DNA from 2 places in the Allobosea sp. F3-2 genome. Region 2 is predicted to be linked to the other one. Evidence: riboswitches for the same ligand, from Rfam matches in the RefSeq annotation. Region 2 holds a riboswitch; the other holds the start of a gene.
What was found. Region 2 has a riboswitch for cobalamin ahead of FQV39_RS16830 (ABC transporter substrate-binding protein). Riboswitches for the same ligand answer to the same signal wherever they lie in the genome.
Positions count from the first base shown of each region.

Region 1: it holds a riboswitch for cobalamin, as region 2 does, so the genes downstream of both, FQV39_RS09285 (TonB-dependent receptor plug domain-containing protein) here and FQV39_RS16830 (ABC transporter substrate-binding protein) in region 2, are expected to answer to the same signal.

Region 1 covers NZ_CP042331.1:1,992,148-2,003,496, forward strand. Annotated here, with positions in the region: gene FQV39_RS09250 (hydrogen peroxide-inducible genes activator) at 1-395, opposite strand, end outside; gene FQV39_RS09255 (hypothetical protein) at 505-693, shown strand; gene katG (catalase/peroxidase HPI) at 677-2,854, shown strand; gene FQV39_RS09265 (cyclic nucleotide-binding domain-containing protein) at 3,063-3,452, shown strand; one part of gene FQV39_RS09270 (IS5 family transposase) at 3,608-3,941, shown strand; one part of gene FQV39_RS09270 (IS5 family transposase) at 3,941-4,362, shown strand; gene FQV39_RS09275 (GNAT family N-acetyltransferase) at 4,707-5,312, opposite strand; gene FQV39_RS09280 (Orn/Lys/Arg family decarboxylase) at 5,328-7,697, opposite strand; cobalamin riboswitch at 7,925-8,123, shown strand; gene FQV39_RS09285 (TonB-dependent receptor plug domain-containing protein) at 8,246-10,189, shown strand; gene FQV39_RS09290 (cytochrome c3 family protein) at 10,300-11,013, opposite strand; gene FQV39_RS09295 (nitrate reductase cytochrome c-type subunit) at 11,026-11,349, opposite strand, start outside.
Region 2 covers NZ_CP042331.1:3,639,341-3,650,689, forward strand. Annotated here, with positions in the region: gene FQV39_RS16785 (urease accessory protein UreF) at 1-673, opposite strand, end outside; gene FQV39_RS16790 (urease accessory protein UreE) at 630-1,139, opposite strand; gene ureC (urease subunit alpha) at 1,148-2,860, opposite strand; gene FQV39_RS16800 (urease subunit beta) at 2,860-3,165, opposite strand; gene FQV39_RS16805 (HupE/UreJ family protein) at 3,170-3,745, opposite strand; gene FQV39_RS16810 (urease subunit gamma) at 3,767-4,069, opposite strand; gene FQV39_RS16815 (urease accessory protein UreD) at 4,079-4,915, opposite strand; gene FQV39_RS16820 ((R)-mandelonitrile lyase) at 5,573-5,968, shown strand; gene FQV39_RS16825 (1-aminocyclopropane-1-carboxylate deaminase/D-cysteine desulfhydrase) at 5,993-6,997, shown strand; cobalamin riboswitch at 7,032-7,240, shown strand; gene FQV39_RS16830 (ABC transporter substrate-binding protein) at 7,513-8,544, shown strand; gene FQV39_RS16835 (FecCD family ABC transporter permease) at 8,541-9,584, shown strand; gene FQV39_RS16840 (ABC transporter ATP-binding protein) at 9,581-10,366, shown strand; gene FQV39_RS16845 (protein-tyrosine phosphatase family protein) at 10,597-11,127, opposite strand; gene FQV39_RS16850 (acetate/propionate family kinase) at 11,151-11,349, opposite strand, start outside.

The DNA of each region.
Region 1 (11,349 bases), 1.6 Mb from region 2:
GTCAACGTCTCGCGCACATGAAGGTCGAGGCCATCGTACAGGCGGGTCAGGTCGTTGATGAGGCTCGGCAGCAGATAGGGTGCTACCGTCGGGATCACGCCGATGCGCAGCCTCGCGACCAGCCCGCTTCGAGAGGTGCGCGCGTAGTCTTCCATTTCGTCGAGCGAACGCAGAATATTCTTGGCCCGCAGAGCAATCTCCTCGCCGAAGCGCGTCAATCGAACCTGGCGCCTGTCTCGCTCGAAGAGCTCGGCGCCGAGCTCTTCCTCGAGGGCCTTGATCTGCATCGACAAAGCTGGCTGCGAGATGGCGCAATCCTCCGCCGCGCGTCCGAAATGGCCGTTCCGGGCCAGCGCCTCGAAATAGCGCAGCTGTTTGAGCGTCAGGTTTGTCATAATTTGAACTTATCGTCGCAATCAGAAAATCGGAATTAAAATAATGAAACCTCTTTGGTAAGAGGCATTGGGCGAAGACGAGGAGCCGCCGATGGCACGACCCCATCGCATGACGAAGGCCCGTGGCGCCCCGCTTCTGGGTGCATCGACGAATCGGGGCCGTCAGCTCAAGCGGAACGACCTTGTTTCCGGCCGTGCGGCCCTGACTGCCCTGCCGAGCAACGGGCGATCCGCTCGTCGAGAGAACCGTGAAATCAACCTCATCAAGATCGGAGAGAAACATGAACGCGAAGACTGAGGAGAGCACGGGCAAATGCCCCGTCGCCCATGGCGGCGGCGCCAGGCAGAATCGCGACTGGTGGCCCAGCCAGCTGCCCGTCGACCTGCTGAACCAGCATTCGTCGAAATCTGATCCGCTGGGCCAGGCGTTCGACTATCGCGAGGCGTTCAAGAAGCTCGACTACGCGGCGCTGAAGAACGACCTGCGCAAGCTGATGACCGACTCGCAGGATTGGTGGCCGGCCGATTTCGGCCATTACGGCCCGCAGTTCATCCGCATGTCCTGGCACGCCGCCGGCACCTATCGCCTCGCCGACGGCCGCGGCGGCGGCGGGCGCGGCCAGCAGCGCTTCGCACCGCTCAACAGCTGGCCGGACAATGTCAATATCGACAAGTCGCGGCGCCTGCTGTGGCCGATCAAGCAGAAATACGGGCAGCAGATCTCCTGGGCCGACCTGCTCATCCTCACCGGCAACGTTGCGCTGGAGACCATGGGCTTCCGAACCTTCGGCTTCGCCGCAGGCCGCGAGGACAGCTGGGAGCCGGATCGTGACGTCAACTGGGGCACCGAGACTGCCTGGCTGACCCATCGGCCGCTCGACAAGTTCGACGCGCCGCTCAGCGCCACCGAGATGGGTCTGATCTACGTCAATCCGGAGGGCCCGGGCGCCAATGGCGATCCGATCTCAGCCGCCCATTTCATCCGCGAGACCTTCGCCCGCATGGCGATGAACGACGAGGAGACCGTCGCGCTCATCGCCGGCGGTCACACCTTCGGCAAAACCCACGGTGCTGCGGCCGAGTCCTACAAGGGACCGGACCCGGAGGCCGCGGAGCTTGAAGCACAGGGACTGGGCTGGACGAGCAGCTACGGCACCGGCCACGGCGCGGATGCCATCGGCAGCGGCCTCGAGGTCACCTGGACGCAGACGCCGGCGCAGTGGAGCAACCACTTCTTCGAAAACCTGTTCAAGTACGAATGGGTGCAGACCCGCAGCCCGGCCGGCGCCATCCAGTGGGAGGCCAAGGACGCCGAGGATGTCATCCCCGACGCACATGATCCGTCGAAGAAGCGCAAGCCGACCATGCTGACGACCGATCTGTCGCTCCGCCTCGACCCGGTCTACGAGAAGATTTCGCGCCGCTTCCTCGAGGATCCGCAGGCCTTCGCCGAGGCCTTCGCCCGCGCCTGGTTCAAGCTGACCCATCGCGATCTCGGCCCGCGCTCGCGCTATCTCGGCCCGGAAGTGCCGAAGGAAGAGCTGATCTGGCAGGACGTCGTCCCGGCCGTCGATCATCCGCTGATCGACGCGGCAGACGCCGCTGCGCTCAAGGCCAAGATTTTGGCCTCGGGCCTGACCGTGTCCGAGCTGGTAGGCGCTGCCTGGGCCGCGGCCTCCACCTTCCGCGGTGGGGACAAGCGCGGCGGCGCCAATGGCGCACGCATCCGCCTCAGCCCCCAGAAGGATTGGGCGGCCAACCAGCCCGAGCAGCTCGCCAAGGTGCTCAAGGCGCTGGAGCGGATCCAGGCCGAGTTCAACCTCGACGCGGCTGGCGGCAAGAAGGTCTCGCTGGCCGACCTCATCGTGCTGGCCGGCAATGCCGGCGTCGAGCAGGCGGCGAAGGCGGGCGGTCACGATGTGACGGTGCCGTTCGCACCTGGCCGCACGGACGCCACGCAGAGGCAGACCGATGTCGACTCCTTCAAGTGGCTGGAGCCCGTCGTGGACGGCTTCCGCAACTATCAGAAGCCCGGGACGGCGGTTCCCGCAGAGGTCGCCCTGATCGACAAGGCGCAGCTGCTGACCCTGACCGCGCCCGAGCTGACCGTGCTGATCGGCGGCCTACGCGCGATCAATATCAATGTCGACGGCTCCACCCACGGCATCCTGACCGACCGGCCCGGCACGCTGACCAACGACTTCTTCGTCAACCTGCTGGACATGGGGACGCAGTGGAAGGCGGTCTCCGAGGCCAAGGATGTGTTCGAGGGCAGCGACCGCAAGAGCGGCGAGCTCAAATGGACCGGGACCCGCGTTGATCTCGTGTTCGGTTCGAACTCGATCTTGCGCGCTTTGGCCGAGGTTTACGCCAGCTCGGACGCGCAGGAGAAGTTCGTGAAGGATTTCGTCGCAGCCTGGACCAAGGTGACCAACCTCGATCGCTTCGACCTGATCTGATTCAGGCGGAAAAGCCTTCGGCGGCCGCCGGCGAGCGGCCGCCGAATGTTCATTCCCGACGGGACCCGCCCCGCTAAATGGGGCCCCATGTCGATGTTTCCGGGCCTCGGCTCCCGCCCAGACAGGCTATCCGATCTCAGAATTTGCAGTTTTGCGCCGGTCAATTCTAGCGATATAGTGACCTTACCCAGATGGAATGAGGTCTCTCATGAACGACCTTTCTTTCCCGACCAGCAGCCACATTGATTTCAGGCAACTTGCGCGCGGCCTTGGAACGGTTGTAAATTACGCAAGCGGAGACGTGATCTTTCGAGAGAACGATCATCCAAATTGTGCCTATATTGTTTTGACAGGAAAAGTTGAAGTCAGTATTCGCGGAAAGGTTATAGAGCAGGTTATTGAGGGTAAGACATTCGGAATTATATCACTCATCGACCGGAAGCCGCGCTCTGCGACTGCAAAAGCGGTTGAGAACTCCGAAGTTGTCCTACTGGACTCGAGGCAGTTTCGTTTCATGATCGAAACCACGCCAAACTTTGTCTGGTATGTGCTCGGCGAAGTTGTTGATCGGCTACGAGCAACGAACTCCGCGCTCTAGAGCACGCCCCGATCTGACTGCAACGCGTTCTCTCACTTAAGTTTAGAAACGGATTCGCCGATCAGGTTGTTTCAACCTGATCGGATCCGGCTCTAGGCTCAGGACCTATTAAATTGGTTTGATCTGTGATTCACGGTGTCTGGGAGGATGCCGTGATGGGTGATTTGTTTTTGCTGAGCGAGCGCCAGATGGCGAGGATATCGCCGCATTTTCCGCTCTCGCATGGCGTGCCGCGGGTCGACGATCGTCGCGTGGTGAGCGGCATCGTCTACGTCATCCGCAACGGCCTGCAGTGGAAGGACGCGCCCAAGGACTATGGCCCGCACAAGACGCTCTATAACCGCTTCATCCGCTGGAGCCGGCTCGGCGTCTTCGACCGCATCTTCGCCGGTCTTGCCGGCGAAGGGCCGAAGCCGGAGCGGATCATGATCGACGCGACGCATCTGAAGGCGCACCGCACGGCGGCGAGCCTGCTCAAAAAGGGGCTCTTCCCCGTCGTATCGGGCGCACCAAGGGCGGGCTGAACTCCAAGCTCCACACCGTCTGCGACGATACCGGCCGCCCGATCATCATGCTGCTCTCGGAAGGCCAGATGAGCGACCACAAGGGCGCAAGCCTCGTGCTCGTGGCCCTGCCGCCAGCCAAAACCCTCATCGCCGATCGCGGCTACGACAGCGCCGCGTTCCGCCAGGCGCTGGTCGCCAAAGGCATCGAACCCTGCATTCCATCGAGCAGAAGCCGGAAAACCCCTTATCCCTACGACAAGACGCTCTATCGCCAGCGCCACAAGGTCGAGAACCTCTTCGCCAAGCTCAAAGACTGGCGGCGCATCGCCACACGCTACGACCGATGCGCCCACACCTTCTTCTCGGCAATCTGTATCGCCGCTACCGTCATCTTCTGGCTCTGATCAACGAGTCCTGAGCCTAGACTGCAGCCATGGAGCAGTATGTCTTCGCTTCGTCGCCGGCATTCTGCCCAAGCTGAGGGCGGGCGGATGTTCTCGCAGCGAGGACGCCCCCGCTTCCAGTCTGTTCAAGTAAAGAATTTGGCCGGCGCTCACGCGTCCCGCCAGCACCATCTTCTCTGCGAATGCTGCTAGAGCATGCTGATTTTACGCGGAACCGCGCCGTCATTCCGGGCTTGACCCGGAATCCATCGTAGAGCGCAGCGCCCTTCGATGGATTCCGGATCGGCGCTGCTATCGCGGCTTGTCCGGAATGACGGCGTGTTTCCACGAAAAGGAAGCAGGCTCTAACTGCTTCTCCAGCGCCCCGGCTCCCGCTGCCTTGCGGCCGCATCAAGAGCGCGGGTGAGCACTAAAGGATCGGTCTCCGTGGCGCCCGCACCGAGCGACCTTTGTACCATGACGCTGTCGGACCACCGGCCATAGCGGTAAGCGACGCCCGGCAACAGGCCCACGCGGGCGAAGCCGAAACGCTCGTGCAGCGCTAGCGAAGCGGCGTTCTCCGCATCGATATAGCCAATCATCTGGCGAAAGCCTGCCGCCGCGCATGCGTCGATCAACGCCTGTATCAGCATCCGGCCAATGCCGCGGCCGAGATGCTCGTGATGGACGTAGATCGAGTGCTTCACCGTGAAGCGGTAGGCCGGCCGCTTGCGGAAGAGCACGACATAGGCGTAGCCGACGACCTTGCCGCCACTGGTCGCCACCAGGTGCGGCAGCTTGCGGTTGCGCAGGTTCTTGCGCCGGTCGCGCAGATCGTCCGGCTGCGGCGTCCCGGTGTCCTCGACACCCGCCTCGATGCCGCGGCGGATATGCCGGCGATAGATCGCCAGCATGGGCTCGACATCGTCGTCACGAGAGGGGCGGATGACAATCGACGCTTCGTTCTCCATGAGTTGTCGACGTCTTCAGCCCTGCGCCTGCTCGCTGGCGACATAGGTGTAGAGCCGCACCTGCCCGGCGGGATCGATCTCGCGATAGAGGCCCTGGATTTCGACGTCGAAGCCCGGGAAAGCGTTGAAGCTCGCCTCGAACATCTTGAGATAGTCGATCATCGGCTTGGCCCGCTCGGTCAGCCGCTCGCCCGGAACGATGGTGGCGATGCCGGGCGGGTAGACGACGAAGGGCGTCACCGCGATGCGGCCATCGATGGCGTCGATCGGCAGATAGTCGACATCGTTGCGCACGAGGCAGCGAGCCGCGTCATGCGGCGACATCGCCATCTCCGGCAGGTGCTCGGGCGAGAACTGCCGGTTCTGCAGCGCACTGACATCGTGCTCGCGGAAGAAGCGGTGCATCTCACCGCACAGATCACGCAGCCGCACGCCGCCATAGCGGCCCGGCCGGCGCCGGTAGAACTCCGGAATCGCCTCTTCCAGCAGGGCGTTGTCGTCATGCAGCTTCTTGAAAGCGACGAGGCCGCTGATCAGCGTGCCGGCCTTGCTGGCCTCGACGCCCGGCGTCAGCAGGAAGAGCAGCGAATTGAGATCGTTCTTCTCGGCGACGATCCGGTTCTCGCGCAGGAACTGCGCAACGATCGGAGCGGGGATGCCGTGCTCGGCATAGGCGCCGGTCTCGCGGTCGAAGCCGGGCGTCAGCAGGGTCAGCTTGTTGGGGTCGGTCATGGCGAAGCCCCGCTGCATCTGCGTGAAGCCGTGCCAGCTCGCATGGGGCGCCAGCTGCCAATAAGCCGGGTTGCTCGCAAGCTGATCTGTCGCAACCATCTCCCAGGCGACGTCGTGCACTGCACCCTCGCGCGAGGCGTCGGCGATGCTGACCCGGTCCGGCACGAAAGGCTCGAAGAACCAGCGCCGCTCGGGCCGGATCTCCTTCTCCTCGAACTCGCGCCGCACGGCCCGGATCTTCTTGCGCAGCTCGATGCCGAGCCGGATCGTGTCGTCCCAGAGCACCTCGCCCGAACGCCCCTTCATCATCTGCGCGCCGACGTCGAGCGAGGCGAACAGCGGATAGAACGGCGAGGTCGAGGCGTATTGCATGAAGCTCTCGTTGAAGCGCCGGTGCTCGACGCGCCGCTTCTGGCCCTTGATGTGCCTGTCCTTGATGTGGATCTGCGAGGCCTGGCTGAAGCTCGCGAGCTGCTTATGGGTCGATTGCGTCGCGATGATGCCGGGCGAATCCGGCCCCAGCCCCGAAAGCCCCATGGCGAAGCGGCCCGCATAGAGCGGATGGAACTTCATGAAGCCGGCCCAGGCTTCGTCGAACAGGATGTATTCGCAGAGATGCCCGATGCGATCGAGGATCATCTGCGCGCTGTGGATCGTTCCGTCATAGGTGCACTGCTCGACCACGGCGACGCGGAACGGGCGCGGCTTCTTCCAGGCGTCCGGGTCCTTGACCAGAGGGTTGGTGCGGATGCGCTCACGCAGCGCCTCCTCGTCGAAGCTCTCCCAGCGCATCGGGCCGATCAGGCCCCAGGCATTGCGCACTGTGGGGATATAGACCGGGATGCCGCCGGCGATCAGCAGTGCGCCGTGATGCGCGGCCTTGTGGTTGTTGCGGTCGAACAAGACGAGGTCGCCGTCCGAGACCAGCGCGGCGAGCGCGATCTTATTGGAGGTCGAGGTGCCGTTCAGGACGAAATAGGTCTTCTCCGCTCCGAAGATCTGCGCCGCTTCCTTCTGCGCCTTCAGGGCCGGGCCCTCATGGGTCAGCAGGTCGCCGAGGTCGAGCACGGAATTGTCGAGGTCGTCACGGAAGACGGCTTCGCCGAGATGCTCCATGAAGACGCGGCCGATCGGACTGCGGCTGTAGAAGACGCCGCCATTATGTCCCGGGCAGGTCCAGAGATGGTTGCCTTCCTCGGCATAGTCGACGAGCGCGCCGAAGAACGGCGTCTTCAGGGTCTCGGCATATTGCTTCAGACGGCTGATCAGGCTCTTGGCGATGAAGGGCGGGGTCTCTTCCGAGAGGAAGATGTAGCCGTCGATGAAGTCGAGCACCTCGACCGGCACGTCCTCGAAGCGCTTGCGGCGGATCAGCAGGATAATCGGGAAATCGAGGCCGCGACGGCGCATCAGGTTGATCAGCGCAGCGGTCTTGCCCTCGAGGCCCTTCTTGCCCCAGTCGACCACCATGCAGCCGATGGCCGCATCGGTCTGGACCGCGATCTCGGCATCCTCGAGCTTGCGGGCCTTGACGACCTCGAAGCCCGAGCGCTCGATCTCCTCGATGATCTGGTTGAAACGGATCCCTTCGAGGTCCTCGGCGTCGAAGTTCGGCGTCGCGAACAGGAAGGTGAAGCGCCTGAAATAATCCATGCCGTCTCCGCTGGCGTGAACTCGCAACAGTGAGTGAATCTTGCGACAATCCGGCGACTAACGATCTAGCCACATCTGCTGCCGGAATCACATCCCGGCCGTGGGCAAACGCTCAGCAGACAACCGAAGTTCGGTCTTCAGGGAACGAACCTTCCGCGGCGACCATAGCAGATGACTTGCTGTCTCCGCAGGGTGCCGAACCGGTTTGACGACGCCGCATTTCCGCCCTAATCCTCGCCGCGACGGTTCCCTCACGGGATCAAAAGGGAACGCGGTGCGGACGGATTTCCGCCCCATGCCGCGGCTGCCCCCGCAACTGTAAGCGGCGAGCCTTTCGCCAGACGCCACTGGGGCCTCGGACCTGGGAAGGCGGCGTGAAGGCACCGACCCGCGAGCCAGGAGACCTGCCGTCAGCCGTGGTCACACGCGAACACGTTCGGACGGGGTGCGCCGATCGCTGATTTGACTGTTTGCCGCCATCCGAGCGGCCGATGGGAGATCGCGTTCGCGGTGACGTGCCACTGACGTCAACACCCGAGGTCTCCATCGTGAACGTCTTCTCCCCAGCCGCCGGACGCGGCTGCCTGCTGCTTTGCGCCTCTCTCCTCGCCCTCGCCTGCTCTGCCCCTGCCCTGGCGCAAAGTGAGACCGGCCCGCTCTCCCTCGACGAGATCGTGGTCAGCGCCACCGGCACGCCGACCCCGGCACGCGAGATCGCGAGCTCCGTCACCGTCATCACCGCGAAGGATATCGAGCAGCAGCAGCGCCGCACCCTGCCGCAGGCGCTCGCCACCGTGCCGGGCATGAACATCGTGCAGACCGGTGGACCGGGCGGCCAGACCTCGGTCTTCATCCGCGGCACCAACTCCAACCACGTCAAGGTGCTGATCGACGGCATCGAGGCCAACGACCCCTCGACGCCGAACCGCTCCTTCGACTTCGGCTCGATGCTGACCGACGATATCGAGCGCATCGAGGTGCTGCGCGGCCCGCAGAGCGGCCTCTACGGCGCCAACGCGCTGGGCGGCGTGATCTCGATCACGACGAAGCGCGGTGAGGGACCGCCGAAGGCGACGGCGCGCGTCGAGGCCGGCTCCCACGGCACCTTCAACCAGTCGGCGGGCTTCAGCGGTGGCGACGACCGCTTCAGCTACGCCTTCAACGTCGCGCATTTCCGCACGGACACAACCGATGTGACGCCGCCGAACCTCGTGCCGCCGGGTCGACGCATCAACCCCAATGCCTTCGACAGCTACAACTATTCCGGCCGCGTCAGCGTCGCGCTCAGCGACACGCTGACGCTCAACTGGGTCGGCCGCTATCAGGAAGGGCAATTGCGCTATACCGGCGACACCGGCTTCCCAAGCCGGCCAGCACCCTATCGCTCGCTGCAGAACTATGCTCAGGCCTTCACCCGCAGCGAAGTCGTCTGGGATCCGTTCGGAGGACGCTTCGTCAACAGCTTCGGCGTCTCCTACACCAACCAGGACCGGGCAACGCGCACGGCCAAGGGCACGACCGGCATTCTCGGCCTGCCCAACGAAAACCTGGGCGAGCGCACCAAGATCGACTGGCGCGGCAATCTCGAGATCGCCAAGGGCCACAACCTGCTGATGGGCCTGCAATATGAGCGCGAACGGCTGGACACGACGGGCCTCGTCGCCTCCAACGGCAACAAGGCCGCCTATCTCGAATATCAGGGCAATATCCAGGATCGCTATTTCCTGGCCGCCAACATTCGCCATGACAACGACGACAGCTATGGCGGTCACACCACCTACCGCATCGCCCCCGCCGTCATCATTCCGGGAATGGAAACCAAGCTGAAGGCGAGCTACGGCACCGGCTTCAAGGCGCCGACGCTGAGCGAGCTCTTCATCGACTACCGCCCGGGCTTCAACTTCTACGGCAATCCGAACCTGAAGCCGGAGGAAAGCCGCGGCTGGGATGTCGGCTTCGAGCAGCCCCTATTCGACCGCAAGCTGCAGTTCGGTGCGACTTGGTTCCAGAACGACATCGACAACCTGATCGTTCAGAACACCGCGGGCACCTCCTATGCCAATATCGGCAAGGCCGAGACCAAGGGCGTCGAGGCCTTCGCTGCGTTGGAGATCTCGCCGCAATTCCGCATCCGCGCCGACTACACCTTCACCCTCGCCAAGGACGAGATCGACCGGCAGGAGCTGCTGCGCCGGCCGCGCCACAAGGCGAGCGCGACCGCGACATGGACGCCGACCGACAAGCTCACCCTCTCGGCGACGCTGCTCTATGTCGGCTCCTGGGTGGACGGCAATCGCGACTTCTCCGTCACCCGGATGAACGCGAAAGCCGCGACGCTGGTCAATCTCGCGGCCGAATACAAGGCGACCGACAAGGTCACCGTGTTCGGGCGGATCGACAACCTCTTCGACAAGCGCTGGGAGAACCCGGTCGGCTTCCTCGTCCCGGGCTTGGGCGCCTTCGGCGGCATCAAGGTGACGATCGGCGGGTGAGCGCTACCGCGCCAAGCGCGCCCTTGCCATGGCGGCCTTCACCGCCATGGCGATCGCGCTGCGGCGGCGAAGCCGGCGCGGGCTGCGAGCGCGAAGCACTCTGGCTCGGCTCAGTGCTTCTCGATCTCCGCCAGATAGGTCCGCACGGCCCGTTCAGGCCCGTGCCAAGAGGCGCTGCCCTTGCCCTGCAGCTCCGGCGCATCCTTCCAGCCTGGCTCGATGCCCGTCATATCCGGCAGCAAATGGGCGATGCCCTTGTGGCAGTCGATGCAGGTCTTCTCGCCAGTGGTCAGGAAGCGGCCGTGGATCTCGGCCGCGCGGCGCGTCTGCTTGGTGAAGTCCATCGCGACCGAGGAATGGCAGTTGCGGCATTCGAGCGAGTCGTTGGCCTTCAGCCGGGACCATTCATGCTTGGCGAGCTCGAGCCGGTGGTTGAGGAATTTCTCGCGCGTCGAGATCGTACCGAAGATCTTGCCCCAGACCTCCTTGGAGGCCTGCATCTTGCGGGCGATCTTGTCGGTCCAGTTGTGCGGAACATGGCAGTCCGGGCAGGTCGCGCGCACGCCCGAGCGGTTGGAGAAATGCACCGTCGACTGCAGCTCCTGATAGACGTTGTCGCGCATCTCGTGACAGGACGTGCAGAACTTCTCGGTGTTGGTGATTTCCAGCGCGGTGTTGAAACCGCCCCAGAAGATCACGCCGCAGACGAAGCCGCCCAGCGTCAGGAAGCCGAGCGGCAGATAGGCGCTCGGCCGGCTGATGATGCGCCAGAAGCGCACGACGACGCTCCAGCACCAGAGAACGAAGGATTTGAGCCTGGCCATGATGCGTTTCGCCTAAGGCTTCCGGCCGACGTCTTTGGCGTCCTGGAACCGGTTCTGGACGAGCGGCGCGACATCGGTCTGCTGGACATGGCAGGCGGTGCAGAAATAGCGCCGCGGCGTCACATCCGAGAGCACCTGCCCGTCGCGGTCCTGGAAATGGGTGACGCTGATCATCGGCGCGCCCGAGCCCTCGGTGAACTCGCGCTTGTGGCAGTCCATGCAGCGGTTGGTATTGAGGGTGAGCTGGTAGCCGTCGATGGAATGCGGGATCACCGGCGGTTGCTCCGGATAGTTGCGCATCCGCTTGACGTCGTCGACGATCGGCCGGCCGAGCGC
Region 2 (11,349 bases):
GCGTTTCGTGGTTCATCGATAGGATGTCGGCGAGGATGGTGCAGGAGCCGAGATCGTCGAGCGTCGACACCGCCGCGCGCTGCGCGGTACGCAAGATGATCGGCTCCAGCGCGGCGAGCGTCGCCACCCCGTCGCGCTGACCGAGTGGCACCAGCCGGACGCAGGCCTGGACGAGGTTCGAGGCGAAGGCGTGGAGATAGGCGATGAGCGTATCCTCCAGCGCGACGCCATGGCGCGCCGCGGCAACGCCGACAGCCACGGGATAGGCTGTCACTCCTTCCCCACCTGCCGAGGGCTCGCCGCTCCAGGCCGCCATCGCATCGATGAAAGCGCCGCCCTGCAGGGTCGTCTCCATGTGGCGCTCACGTGAGCCGGACATCGCAGCAGCGAGTTCGGCAACATCGTCGGTGCCCTCGCCAGCGGCAGTGCCGCGCCAAGCCTCGGCCAGCAGCACCGCGTCGTTCCAGGCGGAACCGTGCTCCAGCAGGGTTTCGAGCCATTCGATCAGGCTCGACCGATCCCGGATCAGCCCGTCATGGATCGCCCGCTCCAGCCCATGGCTATAGGCGAAGGCTCCGATCGGAAACGCCGGGGACAGCCACGTCATCAGTCGTGCGAGTGTGACGGCGTCAGTCATGCTGGTGGTGGTGATCGTGTGCGTGGGCGTGACCATGTCCCTGCGCGTGCTGGTGCCCATGGCCGTGATCATGCCCGTGGGCGTGATAGGCGCCATGCACCGGCTGGAACCGGGCCACGACCTCCCGAACCGAAGCGCCAAGCCCTTCGAGCATGGCGCGAATGACGTGATCGCGCTGGATCAGGATGCGGTCCTCGTCGATCTGCGCCGGCAGATGGCGGTTGCCGAGATGCCATGCGAGATGGCGCAGCGGGCAGACCGCGCCCGGCCGCACCTCGTAGAGCTCTTCTTCCGCCGCGACGATCGCGACCGCGCGGCCATCCTCCAGCACGAGCCTGTCGCCATCGGCGAAGAGCACGGGCTCGGGCAGGTCGACCATCACCTTCTCGCCCTGGTCGGTGGTGACGAGCTTGCGGCGCAGATGGCGCGCGGCATGGTCGAGCCGGATCGTGCCGGCCGGCTGGCCGGCACCACCATGGCTATGGGAAATGGCGCGGAGCATGGCGGGCCTCAGAACAGGAAATAGCGCTGCGCCATCGGCAGCACGGTCGCGGGTTCGCAGGTCAGGAGTTCGCCATCGGCACGGACCTCGTAGGTCTCGGGGTCGACCTCCATATGCGGCGTGGCGTCGTTGAGGATCATCGAGGCCTTGGAGATGCCGCCGCGCGTATTCTCGACGGCGAGCATGCCCTTGGCGACGCCGAGCTTGTCCTTCAGCCCGTTCGCGATCGCGGCCTGGCTGACGAAGGTGACGGAGGACACGGCCGGCGCGCGACCCATGGCTCCGAACATCGGCCGGTAATGCATCGGCTGCGGCGTCGGGATCGAGGCGTTGGGATCGCCCATCGGAGCGGCCGCGATCATGCCGCCGACCAGCACCATCTCCGGCTTCACGCCGAAGAAGGCGGGGTTCCAGAGCACGAGATCGGCGCGCTTGCCGACTTCGACAGAGCCGACATGCTTCGACAGCCCCTGCGCGATGGCGGGGTTGATCGTGTACTTCGCGATGTAGCGGCGCACCCGCAGATTGTCGTTGTCGCCCTTCTCCCCAGGGAGGCGCCCGCGCTGCAGCTTCATCTTATGCGCGGTCTGCCAGGTGCGGATCGGCACCTCGCCGACGCGGCCCATGGCCTGGCTGTCGGAGGAGATGATCGAGAAGGCGCCGATATCGTGCAGGATGTCCTCGGCCGCGATGGTCTCCTTGCGGATGCGGCTCTCGGCGAAGGCGATGTCCTCCGGAATCGACGGCGACAGGTGGTGGCAGACCATCAGCATGTCCAGATGCTCGGCGATGGTGTTCTGCGTGTAGGGCCGCGTCGGATTGGTCGAGGACGGGATGACGTTCCTGAGCCCGCAGACCTTGATGATATCAGGCGCATGGCCGCCGCCGGCGCCTTCCGTATGAAAGGCGTGGATAGTGCGGCCCTTGAAGGCCGCGACCGTGTCCTCGACGAAGCCACTCTCGTTCAGCGTGTCGGTGTGGATCATCACCTGCACATCGTAGTCGTCGGCGACAGTGAGGCAATTATCGATGGCAGCGGGCGTTGTGCCCCAGTCCTCATGCAGCTTGAGCGCGCAGGCGCCGCCCTCGATCATCTCGATGAGGGCAGCCGGCTTCGAGGCATTACCCTTGCCGGAAAGCCCGAGATTGATCGGCACCGCATCGAAGGACTGGATCATCCGGCCGAGATGCCAGGGACCGGGCGTGCAGGTCGTCGCCAGCGTGCCATGGGCCGGGCCGGTGCCGCCGCCGAGCATGGTGGTGACGCCGGCCATCAGCGCCTCCTCGATCTGCTGCGGGCAGATGAAATGAATATGCGCGTCAACGCCGCCGGCGGTGAGGATCTTGCCTTCTCCTGCGATCGCCTCGGTGCCCGGCCCGATGACGATGGTGACGCCGGCTTGCGTATCGGGATTGCCGGCCTTGCCGATGGCGACGATCAGCCCGTCCTTCAGGCCGATATCGGCCTTCACGATGCCCCAGTGATCGACGATCAGCGCATTGGTGATGACGGTGTCGACCGCGCCCTCAGCGCGGCTCGCCTGGCTCTGGCCCATGCCGTCGCGGATGACCTTGCCGCCGCCGAACTTCACCTCCTCGCCATAGACGGTGAAGTCCTTCTCGACCTCGATGATCAGGTCGGTGTCGGCGAGCCGGACCCGGTCGCCGACCGTCGGTCCGTACATCTGCGCATAGGCGGCATGGGAGAGCTTGGCCGGCATCAGAGTTTCCCCATCACCTTCTGCTGGAAGCCGTAGACGGCGCGCCCGCCACCGAACGGGACAAGGCGCACCTCGCGCTGCTGGCCGGGCTCGAAGCGCACGGCGGTGCCGGCGGCGATGTCGAGCCGCATGCCGCGCGCGGCGGTACGGTCGAAATCGAGCGCCGCGTTGGTCTCGAAGAAATGGTAGTGCGAGCCGACCTGGATCGGCCGGTCGCCGGTATTGGCGACGAGCAGCGTGATCTGCGCCGCACCCTCGTTGAGAGTGATGTCGCCCGCGGCAGGAAAGACCTCTCCGGGGATCATCGGCTCAGACTCCCGCGACCAGCCAGAGGCCGGCGAGCGCCGTCAGGCCACCGGCGATGCGCGCCGCGATGCGCCCGCGGTGCGACAGCGTGTTGCCGGCAAAGCCGATGCCGGCCGCATGCAGCAGCGCCGTGGCAAGCGCGAAGCCGACCATGAAGGGCAGGCTCGTCGCAGAGCCGATCTCGCCGCCATGAGCATAGCCGTGGAACAGCGCGAAGAAGCCGACCATTGCCATGCCGACCGGCGTCGGCACCTGCAGCGCCATCAGCGCGAGCAGCCCAAGCACCACGACGGAAGCCGCGATCACCGGCTCGACGAAGGGCAGACCGATGCCGGCCAGCGCCGCGGCGAAGCCGAGCATCATCGTGGCGACGAAGGCGAGCGGGATCGCCCAGACAGCGCGCCCGCCGACGACGAAGGCCCAGAGGCCGACGCCGACCATCGCCAGGATATGGTCCGCGCCGAAGAGCGGATGCGAGAAGCCGGCAGCGAAGGAGCCATGCTCGGCGGGGTTGAGATGGGCGAAGGCCGGGCTCGCGGCGACGACGCTCAGGATCAGGGCGATCGACAGTCTCTTCATGGCAGCCTCCGGCTCGCGATGTCAGCGGATCGGTTCATGGACGGTGACGAGCTTGGTGCCGTCCGGGAAGGTGGCCTCGACCTGCACGTCGTGGATCATCTCGGCGACCCCCTCCATCACCTGCGCACGGGTCACGACATGGGCGCCGGCCTCCATCAGCTCGGCGACGCTGCGGCCGTCGCGCGCGCCCTCGACGACGAAATCGCTGATCAGCGCAATCGCTTCCGGGTGGTTCAGCTTGACGCCGCGCTCGAGCCGACGCCGGGCCACCATGGCCGCCATGGAGATCAGGAGCTTGTCCTTCTCGCGCGGTGTCAGGTTCATGCCGTCATCCTAGAGTTGCCAGACCTTGGGCAGTTCGCGGCCACCCATGAGAAGCGTTAGCAGCGGTTCCAGCCGCCGCCTGAGTGCGAGCCCGGTCTCCTCGACCAGACGCGCGAGAAACTTGCCGTTCCAGGCGCTGGCGCCCCCGTTCGGACCGATGACGGATCGGGCCTGATCCAGAAAGCGCTCGGGTGTCGCTCCGGCGAACAGCACCGTCGCCATGGCGCGTCGGCCGGCCAGGGCAGGCTGCGGAGCCAGACGCGCGGCAATGTCTCCTTCGACGCGCAGATCGTCGGCAAAGATCAGGCGGCCGTCGCGGCGAATGCGCCAGCGGTCGTGCAGATGGCCGCTGCGCAACGTCTCGCCCATTGCCACCCGGCCGAACAGCACGGCTTCGACGGCAACCAGCTCGGCATCGCCTGCGAGATCGGCTTCGAGGCTGCGGGACAGGCGCCCGCCATCGAAAAGAATGGTTTCCTGCGGCAGCCAGGCAAGCCGCGCCCCGGCCGCGAGCCGCAGGGTGTTGCCGACGACGGCATCCGCGCCGGTCGAGCGATAGATGCGCTCGCAGGCCTGCGTCGTCACGCAGGCCGCCGCCTCAGGGCCGAGATCGACCTCCGTCGCCAGCCGGTCGCCGCCGGTCAGGCCGCCGGCGGTGTTGATCAGAATCGCCTGCGGATCAGCGCCGTCGATCGGCTTCGGCAGGCGGATCTTGGCGCAGCCTTCCTGGAAGAGTCGCTCAAGCCGCGTCGTTTCCGACTGCGACCGGAAGCGTATCCCCGCGCAGCCGATCGCGCGCTGCATGCGCGGCTCACTCGTCCGCACTGCCGCAATGTCGGGAGCCATGAGCATCAGCTGTTCCGCTGCCGCAGCGCGGTGGCCAAAGCGGGCTTCAGCGCCTGCAACCGTGCAATGAGCGCGGGGCGGGCCGAGTGTCGCACCTTGCCGCCGTTACATCCCTGCCAAGCTACCACCCTGCGCACGCCGCTCCTCCTAAACGTCGAAAAGCGACGCAAGCGATATGCCAGCCTAGAGCCGTTTTCGATCAGGTTGGATTGCAGAGCCGTCATTGCGAGGAGCGAAGCGACGAAGCAATCCAGGGGGACTGGGTTGAACGCTTCAGCCCAGCCCCCCCTGGATTGCTTCGCTTCGCTCGCAATGACGGTTCATTCTGAGCGAAAACCGCCACGAGGAAGAGTTGGCGCTTCAGACGCCGCCACCTGCACAGGAAATCGGCGGATTTTCCGGGAAGCTGTGGCGCATTTCGCGGCGAGCGCAGATGCCCGATCGACCGCGAGTCGATATCTGCATAAGAAATGGGCAATTCGTGATCGTTTCGCATGCGATTCCGATCGCTCGCTTTTGAGAAGGCTGTCGCGACGGACGCGGGAGACCTTGACGGTCGCGGTTCTCGGGTGATCCCCTCGCGATGAAACGACGCGGAGCGGGCGAGCCATCGCCAACCAACCCATCCGCCGAAACTCAAACCATCAGGAGATCGTCATGGAGATCATGCGCGCGGGCTCGCGGCCCTCGGGGAAAGGGCCGGCCGACTGGTTCACCGGATCGGTCCGGATCGACCCGCTGTTCAACCCGCATGCGCCGGAGCGTGTGCAGGGCGCGAGCGTCACCTTCGAGCCCGGCGCGCGGACGGCCTGGCATACGCATCCGCTCGGCCAGACGCTGATCGTCGTGAGCGGGGTCGGCCGGGTGCAGCGCTGGGGCGGGCCGGTCGAGGAGATCCGGCCCGGCGACGTGGTCTGGTTCCCGCCCGGCGAGAAGCACTGGCACGGCGCTGCCCCGTCGACCGGGATGACCCATATCGCGGTTCAGGAAGCCGAGAACGGCAAGGTTGTGGAGTGGCTGGAGCAGGTCTCCGATGATCAGTATGGCGGCTGATGGCCGACGTAACGGGACCAAACGATGACGCCTGAGCTTTCCAGCCTTCTGCGCGAGCCGCGCCACGTCCTGCTCGACACCCCAACGCCGCTGCAAAGGTTGCGCCGCTTCGAGGCGAAGCTCGAACGACCGGGCATCTATGCCAAGCGCGATGATCTGATGCCGATCGCGCTCGGCGGCAACAAGCTGCGCAGCCTCGAATACTGGCTGGGTGACGCGCTGCGGAAGAAGACCGACATCCTTCTGGTCGGCGGCGGCGCCAGCTCCAATCTCTGCCGTTTGACGGCCGCGGCGGCCTCGCTCGTCGGGCTGGACTGCCTCGTCCTGCACAACGCGCTGGACACGCCGGAGAACCGCCAGGCCTCATTCCTGAACCGGCTGTTCGGCGCCGAATTGCGTTTCCTCGGACCGGTCGATGAAAGCCAGCGCAACGCGGCGCTTGCAGCGGCAGCCGCAGAACTCGCCCGGCAGGGCCGGACGCCCATCATCGTCGGCGATCCCGTGCTGGGCGCAATGGGTTATGTCCGGGCTGCCTTCGAGCTGCATGAGCAATCGCAGCGTGAAGAAGCTCCGATCAAGCATGTCTTTCTCGCCGGCTCGATGGGGCCGACCGAGGCTGGCTTCATCTTCGGCAACGCCCTGCTGGGGCATCCCTTCCAGATCCATCTCGTCAGCGTCGAATACGAGCAGGCCGAACTGGCCGGCTATATCAGGCGCATCTACGAGGGCCTGCAGGAGCGGACGGGGCTCGACGTCGCCGCGCTGCACGATGCACCCCTGCACTATCACATGGGCCATCTCGGCGATGGCTGGGGCGCCCCGACACCGGCCTCGGAAGCCGCCATCCTGAGCTTTGCCCGCACCGAGGGCATCCTGATCGAGCATGTCTACACCGCGAAAACCTGCGCCTGCTTCCTCGAGCGGCTCGCCGATGGAGGGATCGCCAGCGGCGAGCCCGCTTGCGTGCTCCATACCGGCGGCACCGCCGCGCTCTTCTCGCAATTCGGCCTGTTCCGAACGCTGACCTAGCGTCGGCCTGCTTGACGGGCTTCGGTGCCGCTCTATGGTGCCGCTCGATCGAGGTTCTCCGGTTCGGCCCGGAGCTAAGAGGGAATTCGGTGAGGCGCACGCTGCGCCAAGGCCGAGGCTGCCCCCGCAACTGTAAGCGGCGAGCCCTCCGTCCATCGTCCACTGGCGCCACGCGCCGGGAAGGCCGGGCGGATCAGGCGTCGACCCGCGAGCCAGGAGACCTGCCGCGATCGCAAGGCGTCTTTCGGGCGGGGTGTTCCGGAGGGATGCGCATCGGCGGCCGGCTCCGGAGCTGCGCCCACCGACCGTATCCATCGAAGCTCCCGCCCTCATCTCGGGGAGCGATGAATTCCATGTCCATGATTTTCGGCCGGGCCGCAGCGAAGGCTGCGACGCGCTTGACGCGGTCGCGCCGTGCGACCTATGGGAAATGCAACATTGTTACACATGACGCGCACCACGCCGAAGCCTTCCAGCTTCACAGACGTGGTGCCCGCCCCAGCCGAGTTGCCTCCATGCGCCGTGCCTTTTCGTTGCTGCCCGCCCTCTTCGCCGTCGCAGCCGGCACTGCCCTGCTTGCTACGCCAGCCGCCGCCGGGCCGACGCAATATCCGCTGACGCTGGAGAATTGCCGGGAGACGATCACCTTCAACGCCGCGCCCAAGCGGGTCGTCGCGATCGGCCAAACCCAGACGGAAATCCTCTACGCGCTCGGCCTCGGGGACCGTGTGGTCGGCACCGCCGTCTGGTTCTCGCCCGTCGCCAAGCCCTATGAGGCCGTCAACGCCAAGGTGAAGCGCCTCGCCGACAATGATCCGAGTTTCGAGGCGGTGGTCGGACAGGAGCCGGATCTCGTCACCGCGATGTTCGAATGGCATGTCGGGCCGAACGGCATCGTCGGCAAGCGCGACCAGTTCCACAAGGTGAAGGTGCCGACCTACATCTCGCCGACCGACTGCGTCGGCAAGGACAATTCCGGCCCCGGCGACGGCGTGCGCACGCAGATGTTCTCGATGGAGCTGGTCTATCGCAACATCCGCGAGTTCGGGCAGATCTTCGATGTCTCCGACCGGGCCGAGAAGCTGGTCGCGGAGCTCAAGGCGCGCGAGGACAAGGCGGTCGAATCCGTCGCGAAGCTGAAGGCGCAGGACGTCCCCGTCGTCGTCTGGTTCTCCAGCAAGGACATCAAGGGCGACGGCTTCATGGCCGGCAAGAACGGCGTGCCCGCCTATATCCTGTCGAAGCTCGGGGCGCGCAACATCATCACCACCAATGAGGAATGGCCGCTGGTCGGCTGGGAGAGCATCGCCGCGGCCAACCCGGCGGTGATCGTCACGGTGAAGATGGACCGGCGCCGCTTCCCGGCTGATGACATCGAGAAGAAGCTCGCATTCCTGAAGACCGACCCCGTCGCCAGCAAGCTCGATGCGGTGAAGGGCAACCGCGTCGTGATCATGGATGTCGGCGCAACCCGCGCGGGGCTCGACACGGTTGACGGCATCGAGACGCTCGCCAAGGCGATCGCCAGCTTCGGCCTCACCCCTTGAGCCACGCCGCCCACGGCCCGAACTGGCCGGCGCGGATCGGCGTCGCGCTCCTGTCGCTGGTGGCGCTCACTGTCTCGGTGGCGCTGGCGGTGACGATCGGCGAGATGGCGATCCCATTCGATGTCGCCCTCAAGGCGCTCGGCAACGGGCTGTTCGATCTCGGCCTGCCGGTCGGCGCGATCCAGCAGGGCGTCATCTTCGATTACCGCTTGAGCCGGGCGCTGATGGCGGGATTGTGCGGCGGAGCACTGGCGCTGTCGGGCGTGATCCTGCAGGCGCTGCTGCGCAATCCGCTGGCCGAGCCCTATATCCTCGGCATCTCGGCCGGCGCCTCCACCGGCGCGGTCGCGGTGCTGATCCTCGGCGTCGGCATCGGTGGCATGGCGGTGAGCCTGTCGACCGGCGCCTTCATCGGCGCCTGTGCGGCACTCGCCGTCGTCGCGCTGCTCGCGTCGGGGGCTGGCGGGGCGAGCGACCGCGTCATCCTGGCCGGCGTCGCCGCCTCGCAGCTCTTCAACGCCGCGACAGCGACCATCGTGACGACGCTCGCCAGCGCCGAGCAGGCGCGCGGCGTGATGTTCTGGCTGCTCGGCAATTTCGGCGGGGTGCGCTGGCCGGATCTGTGGATCGCGACGCCGGTCGCGCTGATCAGCTTCGGCATCTGCATGCTGCACGCCAAGGCGCTCGACGCCTTCGCCTTCGGCGTCGATGCTGCGGCCTCGCTCGGCGTGGCGGTGGTGCGCGTTCGGATCGTGCTGTTCGCGACGACCGCGGTGATGACCGCCGCGATGGTCAGCATCGTCGGCACGATCGGCTTCGTCGGCCTCGTCATCCCGCATGCGGCGCGCTTCCTCGTAGGCTCGGGCCATGCCCGGCTGTTGCCGGCCTGCCTCGTCATCGGTGCGATCTTCATGATCCTCGCCGATATCCTCTCGCGCGTGCTGGTGCCGCAGCAGATCCTGCCGATCGGCGTGGTCACCGCCCTGTTCGGCGCGCCCGCCTTCGCACTGATCCTCTATCGCGCCCGGAAGCCGGCATGACGCTCGCGACGCATGACGTGCGCTGGGGCGCCGCCGGACGGATGATCGTCGACGGCGTGACGCTTCATGCCGCTCCCGGCCGCATCCTCGGCCTGATCGGCCCCAACGGCTCGGGAAAATCGAGCCTGCTCAGGCTGCTCTGCAGGCTGCGCAACGTCGCCAGTGGCGTCGTGACGCTCGACGCACGCGACATCGCCACGGTGCCGCGCCGCGAACTGGCGCGCCGGCTCGCCTTCGTCGAGCAGCAGGCCACGACCGAGGTCCAGCTTTCCGTGTGCGACGTCGTGCGCCTCGGCCGCACGCCGCATCGCGCCGCGCTCGCCTCCTGGGCCACAGCGGACGAGGCCGCCGTCAACGCGGCGCTCGCCCGCGTCGGGCTCGCCGACAGGCACGAGCAGCTCTGGCACACCCTCTCGGGCGGGGAGCGCCAGCGCGTGCACATCGCCCGGGCGCTGGCGCAGGAGCCGAGCGAGCTGATCCTCGACGAACCGACCAACCATCTCGACATCCAGCACCAGCTCTCGATCCTGACGCTGATCCGGCGGCTCGGCGTCACCTGCATCGTTGCGCTGCACGATCTCAACCTCGCCGCGCTGTTCTGCGACGAGATCGCGCTGCTGCATCAGGGGCAGCTCCTGGCCGCCGGCGCGCCGGAAGCCGTCCTGACGGAGGAGACGATCCGCGCGGTCTTCGGTGTCGCCGTGGCGATCCGGCCGGGCACCGCCGGGCGCCGCCATATCGAATATCTGGTCGATCTGGAGCGCGGCGAAGCGGGAGCGTGACTGAGAGCCTGCTGATTTTACGCGGAAACACGGCATCATCCCGGGCTTGACCCGGGATCCATGCCAGAGCGTTTCCGACAAAGGTTCAGGCATGGATCCCGGCTCTCCGCGGAGTTTATCCTTGGGCCGATCAAAGATCGGACCCGAGGGCTCCGGCCGGGATGACCCGCGCTTCCATGAAAACGCAGCATGTTCTAAGGCGCGCATGTGCCGCAGGCCTTGAAACCCGTTCACTGGCCGGAGGCTTTTCCTCCGGAATGCACCGCCTCTTCGGCGTAGCGCGCGACCAGCTGCTTCTGCACCTCCGTCTCCGGCCCCGAGCCAGCGGCGGTGATGGCTGCGACCGCCTCCTCGCCGCTCAGGCCGAGCGCGACCAGGATGCAGGTCGCGACCATGCCGGTCCGGCCGATGCCGGCGGCGCAGTGAACGAACAATTGCCTGCCCGCCTTCAGGTCGTGGGCGGCTTGTTCGGCAAGAGCCCTCAGGCCGCCCCCATCATCGGGAACGCCGAAATCGCCGATCGGAAAGCGCGTGACGGGAATGCCGAGATCGGACTGCCGCGCAGCGTAATCCGGCGACTTCAGCGCGATCTCTTCCGAGGGCGTCAGGCAGATGATGCGGCCGATCCTTTGCTGGGTCAGGTCAGCCAGATCGTTCTCCAGCGGCCGCAGCCGGCCCGGCATCGGCCCGAGCCAGAGCGTGCCGGCAATCTCGGCCGGCAGATCGACGCGTCGCATGAAACCGGTTTGGGTGCTGATCATCCCAGCCTCCCTCGTTCTATCGATCAAGCGAGCAGCGCCTTCGCCTGGACGGCCATGACGCGCTCCTCATTAGCCGGAATCACCAGAACCTTGAAATCGCCAAGGAAGCTGAGACGATCGAGGATGGCGTTGCGAACCGGCGCGGCATGCTCCCCGATGCCGCCGGTGAAGACCAGGCCGTCGATGCCGCCCATCGCCGCCGCCATTGCCGCGCTGAACTGC